Regions from separate parts of the Streptomyces sp. NPDC051662 genome, predicted to be linked through region 2. Evidence: riboswitches for the same ligand, from Rfam matches in the RefSeq annotation. Region 2 holds a riboswitch; the other holds the start of a gene.
What was found. Region 2 has a riboswitch for cyclic di-AMP ahead of AB0M67_RS34920 (transglycosylase SLT domain-containing protein). Riboswitches for the same ligand answer to the same signal wherever they lie in the genome.

Region 1: it holds a riboswitch for cyclic di-AMP, as region 2 does, so the genes downstream of both, AB0M67_RS30860 (NlpC/P60 family protein) here and AB0M67_RS34920 (transglycosylase SLT domain-containing protein) in region 2, are expected to answer to the same signal.

What each region holds. Positions count from the first base shown of each region.
Region 1 is NZ_JBFAZD010000023.1:65,732-70,139, forward strand. Features, by position in the region: gene AB0M67_RS30855 (ATP-dependent DNA helicase) at 1-1,379, opposite strand, end outside; cyclic di-AMP (ydaO/yuaA leader) riboswitch at 1,839-2,002, shown strand; gene AB0M67_RS30860 (NlpC/P60 family protein) at 2,010-3,254, shown strand; gene AB0M67_RS30865 (N-acetylmuramoyl-L-alanine amidase) at 3,596-4,408, shown strand, end outside.
Region 2 is NZ_JBFAZD010000031.1:61,345-65,752, forward strand. Features, by position in the region: gene AB0M67_RS34915 (NAD(P)-dependent oxidoreductase) at 1-681, shown strand, start outside; cyclic di-AMP (ydaO/yuaA leader) riboswitch at 1,370-1,524, shown strand; gene AB0M67_RS34920 (transglycosylase SLT domain-containing protein) at 1,529-2,359, shown strand; gene AB0M67_RS34925 (amino acid permease) at 2,466-3,773, opposite strand; gene AB0M67_RS34930 (SAM-dependent methyltransferase) at 4,041-4,408, opposite strand, start outside.

The DNA of each region.
Region 1 (4,408 bases), on a different contig from region 2:
TCGCGGACCTCCTTGCGCTCGTAGAAGCGCACTCCGCCGACGACCTTGTACGGCAGGCCGACCCGGATGAAGATCTCCTCGAAGACACGGGACTGCGCGTTCGTACGGTAGAAGACCGCGACATCGCCCGCCTTGGCCTCGCCCGCGTCCGTCAGCCGGTCGATCTCGTCGGCGACGAACTGCGCCTCGTCGTGCTCCGTGTCCGCGACATAGCCGGTGATCTGGGCGCCCGCGCCGGCCTTCGTCCACAGATTCTTCGGGCGGCGGCTCTCGTTCCGCTCGATGACCGCGTTGGCGGCGCTCAGAATCGTCTGCGTGGAGCGGTAGTTCTGCTCCAGCAAAATGGTCGTCGCGTCCGGGTAGTCCTCCTCGAACTGGAGGATGTTACGGATCGTGGCGCCCCGGAAGGCGTAGATCGACTGGTCGGCGTCTCCGACGACACACAGCTCCGCCGGGTCGTGCTCCTCGCCGGAGGGGCCCACCAGCTCGCGTACGAGGGTGTACTGCGCGTGGTTGGTGTCCTGGTACTCGTCCACCAGGACATGCCGGAAGCGCCGCCGGTAGTGCTCGGCGACATCGGGGAACGCCTGGAGCAGATGGACGGTGGTCATGATGATGTCGTCGAAGTCCAGCGCGTTGGCCTCGCGCAGCCGCGCCTGGTACATCCGGTAGGCCTCGGCGAGCATCTTCTCGAAGCCGTCGGTGGCCTGGTCGGCGAAGGTCTCCTCGTCGATCAGCTCGTTCTTCAGATTCGAGATCTTGGCGCTGAAGGACTTGGGCGGGTAGCGCTTGGGGTCGAGGTCCAGATCACGGCAGACCAGGGCCATCAGACGCTTGGAGTCGGCGGCGTCGTAGATGGAGAACGACGAGGTGAACCCGAGCCTCTTCGACTCGCGCCGCAGGATCCGTACGCAGGCGCTGTGGAACGTCATGACCCACATGGCGTTGGCGCGCGGGCCGACGAGCTGGCCGACGCGCTCCTTCATCTCGCCCGCGGCCTTGTTCGTGAAGGTGATCGCCAGTATCTGACCGGGATGGGCGCCGCGGCTGCCCAGCAGATACGCGATCCGGTGGGTCAGCACCCGGGTCTTGCCCGACCCGGCCCCGGCCACGATGAGCAGCGGCGTGCCGGTGTGCACGACGGCCGCGCGCTGCTCCTCGTTCAGCCCTTCGAGCAGCGCGGCGGGGTCCACGACCGTGCGCGGGGCGCCGTCGCGGTGGTACTGGTCCCGCGTGGGAGGCATGTCATAGGCCCCCTGGAAGAGGTCGTCGGGCACCTGCTCCGGTGCGTGCTCGGTGTCGTCCTCGGGCGGCGGTGGATGCTCGTCGCCGGAGGGCTGGAGGTCCGCCAGGAAACTGTCGTCAAAGAGGCTGCTCATCGCTCTCCGAGTCTAGGCCCTGTCTGACAAATCCCGCCTGGCTCGCGACGCCTGGCACGCACGCTCGCCGCGTTGTCGGGATCACCCCAGTACGTCCAGTACAGGGGAGACCCTCCGCCTTGCGATCGCACGCACCAGACGCCGCGAGCCCCACCCTTCGGGCGGACGGCGCTATTTGCCAGACAGGACCTAGGCCGCCCTACTGACACACCGCGCCCGGCTCCAGAATTCCCCGGCATGCCCCACCCGTACGGTCACTCGCCTCGCCATCACCACGGGCGGCGCCCCGGTCACTCATCGTGGCGGAAAAGCGTCGCCGACCCGTTTCACACATCGCACGCGCAAATGGTCACGAAAATGTATCGGGCATATCGGCCATCGACCTTCACACCAGCACCACACTTTGGCTAGCGTGCTCGATCAGGCAGCCCGTACCCCCAACGGCGACCCACGCCAAGCGGGCGGCCCACGCCGAATTCGGACTTTCCCCAAGGAAGTTCGAAACCGGGGACCCACAGTGCACAACCGGGGTGAATCGGGCCTTTCGCTCAAGGCCCGTAGGGCAACCTTCCGTTCCGCCCGAACCCGACAGCTAACCCGGTAGGCGGTCCACGGAAGGAGATGCAGACCTTGGCGTCGCATCGCAAGCCGCGCAGTCTCAGCGGAGTACGTACCGCCTCTCCCGCTGTCGGGCTCACGACAGCCGCGCTCGCCTCGGTCACGTTGCTCTCGGCGCAGAGCGCGAGCGCCGCGCCCGTCGAGCCGAAGCCGTCCATGGAGGAGGTACAGAAGAAGGTCGACGATCTGTACCGCCAGGCCGGCAGTGAGACACAGAAGTACAACAGGGCGAAAGAGGCCACGCAGAAGCAGAAGCGCGCGGTCGACCGCGTGCTCGACGAGGTCGCCAAGCGCGCGGACAAGCTGAATGAGGCCCGGCGTACGCTCGGCTCGTTCGCAGCCGCGCAGTACCGGGAAGGCGCGGTCACCCCGACCGCCGCCCTGCTCTTCGCGGACAGCCCGCAGGCGTTCTTCGAGCAGAAGCAGGTGACGGACCGGCTGACGGAGCGTCAGCGCGGTGTCCTCACCGACTACCAGACACAGCAGGCCGCCGCCGCGAAGCAGCGGGCGCGGGCGTCGAAGGACCTGGAGTCGCTCACCGCCTCGCAGGCCGCGCTGCGTACCAGCAAGCAGGGCGTGCAGCAGAAGCTCGGCGCGGCGCGTGCGCTGCTGTCGAAGCTGACCACGGAGGAGAAGGCGCGGCTGGCCGCGCTGGAGCGCAAGAAGGAAGAGGAGGCCCGCCGCAAGGCGGAGGCGCGGGCCAAACTGGAGGCCCGCGCGAAGACGGAGGCCGAGCGCAAGCGCAAGGAACAGCAGGCCAGGACCCCGTCGACCGGCACGGGGACGGGCTCGGGCCAGAGCGGCACAGGCTCAGGCACGGACACCGGCACCGGAACGGGAACGGGCACAGGAACAGGCGCAGGCAGCGGCACAAGCGGCGGCACCGGAGCCTCCGACGGCAGCTACGCCACCAAGGCCGCCAAGGTCCTCTCCTTCGCCCGCGCCCAGATAGGCAAGCCGTACGTCTGGGGCGCCACGGGCCCCAGCTCGTACGACTGCTCGGGCCTGACCCAGGCCGCCTGGAAGGAGGCGGGCGTGGAGCTGCCGCGCACCACCTGGGAACAGGTGAAGGCCGGCACGCGCGTCGCGACCGACGATCTGCTCCCCGGTGACCTGGTCTTCTTCTACGACGACATCAGCCATGTCGGGATCTATATCGGCGACGGCATGATGATCCACGCCCCCAAGCCGGGCGCGAACGTTCGCGAGGAGTCGATCTACTACATGCCGATCTACGGAAGCATCCGCCCCGCCTGACAGCCGGCGAGCGGAGTAGGGCCGCTGGGGACCTGTCGGATTCCCGGCGATCTGTGTCGTCAACTCGCCGTCTGCGACAGCTCGCTCCGAAACCGAAGTGCGGGCCGTTGGGGAGCGCCGGTCCCAGAAAGTTCCGCCACATCAAGAACTGCCTGCGCGGAGCGTGCGTCTGACCTCATGTACAACGTGCGCAGAGCAGAGCTGACGGCCTGTCGGCCGGGGCTCCTCCGCGCGATGAACCGAGGCCCTCAGGCGTGCGAGCCCGGCGCGACATCGATCGGTCACCACGTCGTGTCTCCTCGTGCTGCGGCTTGAGGCATGGGTACGACATAGGGAAGTTCATGCGATTTCGTACATCGATCCCCGCGATAGCTCTCGGGGTGGTGTCACTGACGACGCCCCTCGCCGTCGCGGGAACCAGCACCGCGGCGACGGCGCTTGAGGCGACGGCGGCGGATTCCTCTCAGGTCGAGGACACCACGCTCACCGACAACGTTGGCAAGCCCTCCGGCGTCCTGTCGGCGAAGGCGGGATCAGGGGCCGGGAAGGTGTTCTCCACCGGGGAGATCACCGGGGAGAGCTTCTCCTCGATCGGCCTCAGCTGGAAGAAGGGATCCGCCGTCGACGAGGGGCTGACCGCGGAGACGCGGATCCACCGCGACGGGGCCTGGGAGTCGTGGCGGGAGGTTCCCCTGGAGCTTGACGAGGGCGTGGCCGAGGAGGCGAAGCGGGCCGGCGCGCCCGCCTTCTACACGGACGACGCGGACGGGGTGGAGGTCCGCTTCACCTCCCCGAAGGGCAGCCTGCCGCAGGACCTGCGGCTGTCGTTCATCGACCCGGCCCAGAGCCCGGCCGCCTCTTCCCCGGACAACCAGCCGCGGTCCGCGCGGACCGGACAGCCGGACATCAAGCTGCGGAAGGACTGGGGCGCGGACGAGGCGCTGGCCGATCCCGGGTACAAGACCCAGCCCTCGATCAAGGCCGCCGTCGTCCATCACACCGTGACGGGGAACAACTCCTACACCCAGGAGCAGGTGCCGCAGATCATCAACGGCATCTACGTCCAGCACATCAAGGTCCTGGGCTACGGCGACTTCCCCTACCACTTCATCGTCGACCGCTTCGGCGGCATCTGGGAAGGCCGCAAGGGCTCC
Region 2 (4,408 bases):
GAGGACGGTGTGTTCGCCGGGGTCGTCCATCTCGCGGCGTACCCGGCGCCCGGCATCGTGTCGGAGGACGAGACCCTGCGCGTCAACGTCCTCGCCGCCTATCTGGTGTTCCAGGAGGCCGGCCGCCTCGGTGTGCCGCGCGTCGTCGGCGCCTCCAGCGCGTCGGCCGTCGGCATCGCGTGGGCCGACCGGGATCTGCACCCGGTATATGTCCCCGTCGACGAGGACCACCCCGATCTCACCGTCGACTCCTATGGCCTGTCCAAGGTCATGTCGGAGAAGGCCGCGGAGTTCACGACCCGGCGCCACGGCACGGTCACCGTCATGCTGCGGTTCCCGTTCGTCGGCGCGGGCGCCCGGCTGCGGGAGCGGCTGGCCGAGGTGCACGGCGACCCCGCGTCCAACCGCCGGGAACTGTGGGGGTGGCTGCACACCCCGGACGCCGCCCGAGCCGTACGGGCCGCCCTGACGGCGGACCTCACCGGCCACCATGTCGTCAATGTGGCCGCGCCCGACAGCGCCGCCCTGGAGCCCACCCGGGAACTGCTGGCGGCGTACCACCCCACCAGCGAGATCCGGGGCGCGCTGGACGGTCACGCGTCGCTGTTCGACACCACCCGCAGCCGCGCACTCCTCGGGTTCACCGCGGCGGGGCGGGAGGAGATCGCGGAGACGGACTGAGCTTCGCGCCGCCGCCCGTGAAGCGGGCGATCAGGCGCCGGGTCACCGACGGGTGGTGGCGCTGCCGGAGGGCAACTCCGGCAGCGCCACCACCCGTCTCACGTTTCCGCCGCGAACTTCCTTTTACTGAAAGGGCAGTCGTCGCATTCGATCAGCTCTTCGGTGAAAGGCCGCCACAGAACTGCCACATGACCCGTGGTCGGGTTCGTATGTGAGAGTGAGTCAGAAACGCGCTCGCGGCTCCGCCAGTAATGGCGCCGAGTGGTACGACGGGTGGATCAATGGCCGCGAGAAGCGGCCCGCCAGGGCCCTTGTGGGGGTCGGTCGACAGGTCGGATCCGATACCGCGCACCGCGCCTTTATGGGCGATTTATCTCCGTTCTCCCTGAAGTCCATTTCTGTATCGTTCGCACGGCTTTCCGCTCTCTGTGCACGGTTGTGACCTGGACATTTCCGTCATGCGCGTGATGTGTGTCACGTAAGTACCCGGCTGTCGGCCCGCCCCCTCGTCCATTTCGCGTACGGGGAAGGCGAGTTGAGTTCCCCGGTATCGGGCCGATAACGAGATCATTTCTGGCCGGATTCATGAATTGGATTCCGTTGTGAATTCAGGGCTTGTTTCGCCCGGGCGTCCTCGCTTACGTTCTCGTCACTCCGGATGGAACGCCGAATCCTGCCGCCGTCCGGAAACACACACCCACCCACGCCCGGCAGGAGCGGGGGACCCAGGTAAGTCGCCGATCCGTACTCCGGACCGGCTTGGGGTCAAGCCGCATTCACCATGCGGCCGGGCATCTCCAGCCCGAACCCGACAGCTCACCTCGCAGGCGCAGGAGAGGAATTCGTCATGGCCTCAAAGGCTAAGCACCGTCGTCCCAAGAACAGCCCCGTTGCCAGAGGTCTCGTCACCGCGGGCACGGGCGGTGCCGTACTCGCCTTCCCCTTGCTGGCCGCCACCACCGCCGAGGCTGCCCCGGCGCACACCGCCGCCACCGCCGAGGTGACCCTGACTCCGGCCGCCGTCGTCCAGACGGACACCCCGACGACCTACTCCGTCGTCTGGGGCGACTCGCTCTCCAAGATCGCGGACGAGTACTCGCTGAGCGGCGGATGGCAGCAGCTCTACGAGGACAACCGCGATGTCATCGGCGGCGACCCGTGCTTGATCCACCCCGGTCTCACACTGACGCTGGGAACGGAGTCCGCGTCGGAGGCCCCGGCCGACTCCACAGCCGACTCCACCACTGACACCACCGCCGCCGACGAGGCTGCCGCGCCGGCCGCCGAGGAGAGCGCCGACGCGAGCGCCTCGGCCGATACGGGCGCCGCGGCCACCGCGACCGCCACGACGACCTACGCCGACAACCTCGACGGCTGGATCCGGGAGTCGCTGGACGTCATGGCGGCGCAGGGCATCCCCGGCTCGTACGACGGCATCCTCCGCAACATCATGCGCGAGTCCTCGGGCAACCCGTGGGCCATCAACAACTGGGACTCCAACGCCGCCGCCGGCACCCCGTCCAAGGGGCTCCTCCAGGTCATCGACCCCACGTTCGAGGCCTACCACGTGCCCGGTACGTCGACGGACAGCTACGACCCGGTCGCCAACATCACCGCCGCGTCCAACTACGCGGCCGACCGGTACGGTTCGATCGACAACGTGAACGGCCCCTACTGACAGGCCCTCACACCGCTCACGGCAGGCCGGACCGCCCTCGGGGCCGGTCCGGCCCTGCCGCGTTCCGGGCTTCTTCTCCCCCCCCCGGCTCCCGCGTACCCCGAGGTCAGGCGCGCCGGGCGCGCAGCTCCCGTACCCCCGCCGCCGCCAGGACGAGCGCCGTCGCCCCCAGGGACCAGAGCAACTGCGGGCGCGCCTCTTCATTCGTCAGCATCAGACCGAAGACGACCGCCATCGCGGCGAGTGTGGCCCAGGTCAGCCCCGGGAAGAGCCACATCCTCAGCACCAGTCGCTCCGGTGCCTCCCTCTCGATACGCCCGCGCAGCCGCAACTGCGACACGGCGATCAGGGCCCAGACGAAGAGGAGCACCGCGCCGACCGCGTTGAGCATGTACAGGAAGACCGAGTCGGGCCATTTCAGATTGAGCAGCACCGAGACGAAGCCGAACGCCACGGACGCGAGGACCGCCCGCCGGGGCACACCACCGTCGCTCACCTTCAGCAGGGACCTCGGCGCCTCGCCCCGCTCGGCCAGCGAGAAGACCATCCGGGATGATCCGTAGAGGTTGGCGTTGAGCGCCGACAGCAGGGCCACGAACACCACGATGTTCATGATCTGCCCGGCGGACGGCACGCCGATCGCGTCGAGGACGGTGACATAGGGGCTCAGCCCCGCCTGCTGTGCCGTCCAGGGCAGTACCGTCACGATGACCAGCATCGATCCGACGTAGAAGAACAGGATCCGGAAGACCGCGCTGCGTACCGCCCGGGACACCGAGCGCACCGGGTCGTCGGACTCGGCCGCCGCGATCGTGACGACCTCCAGACCGCCGAAGGCGAAGACGACGGCGAGCACCCCGGAGATGACGCCCTGCCAGCCGTTCGGCAGGAAGCCGTCCTGTCCCGCGAGATGGGTGAGGCCGACGGGATCGGTGTCGGGCAGCAGACCGAAGACGGCCAGCAGCCCGAGGGCCAGGAACGTGACGATCGCGAACACCTTCAGGGCCGCGAACCAGAACTCGAACTCGCCGAAGTTCTTCACGGCGGCGAGGTTCGTACCGGTGAAGAACACCATGAAGAGCAGCACCCACGCCCACTGCGGCACCGACGGGAGCCAGCCGTTCGCGATCCGCGCCGCGCCCGTCGCCTCCACCGCGAGGACGACGACCAGCAGGAACCAGTACAGCCAGCCCGCGCTGAACCCCGCCCACCGGCCGAGCGCCCGCTCGGCGTACACGGAGAACGAACCCGACGCCGGCATCGCGGCCGACATCTCGCCCAGCATCCGCATCACGCACATCGCGAGCGCGCCCGCGATCAGATACGAGACGACGATCCCGGGCCCGGCCATCGCGATGCCGGCCCCCGATCCGACGAAGAGCCCGGCGCCGATGACCCCGCCGAGCCCGAGCATGGTCAGATGGCGCTGCTTGAGCCCACCGGCGAGCGGTATGTGAGCTGTGGCCGTGTAGGCATCTGTCCCGTTATCTCTGCCTATGTCGGCGTTTGTCCGATCGGGCGCTGTCCGGGGTGAGATGTCGGGCGGGTTCTGGTCGTGCATGAGCGGTCAGGCTGCCTTCGGGGCTTGTGGGGGGATCTGCGGCATCCCGCAGTCTCCCCGGACCACGCACCCCCAGGCAAAACGAGCCGGTCTCGACAGAGCGACGGAGCGACGGAAAGGTCAGCGCACGCGGCCGACCGCGGCGTAGATCCCGCTGTCGTAGCCGCCGCTCTCCTCCTCCGTCGGCGCGTCTGTGTCCCGGTACCAGTGCGGGGCCGTGACCAGTCCCGGCTCGGCGAGGTCCATGCCCTCGAAGAACCGCGCCACGCCCTCACGGGTACGGAAGCCCAGCGTGATGCCACCCCGCTTGTACTGCGCGACCACCTGTTCCACGAGGTCGGGGTAGAGATCGGACGCCGCGTGCGAGAGCACCAGATAGCTGCCGGGGGGAAGGGCTTCCACCAGGGTGCCGACGATGTCGTACGGCTTCTCGTCCTCCGGGATGAAGTGCATCAGGGCGATGAGGGAGAGCGCGATCGGGCGGCTGA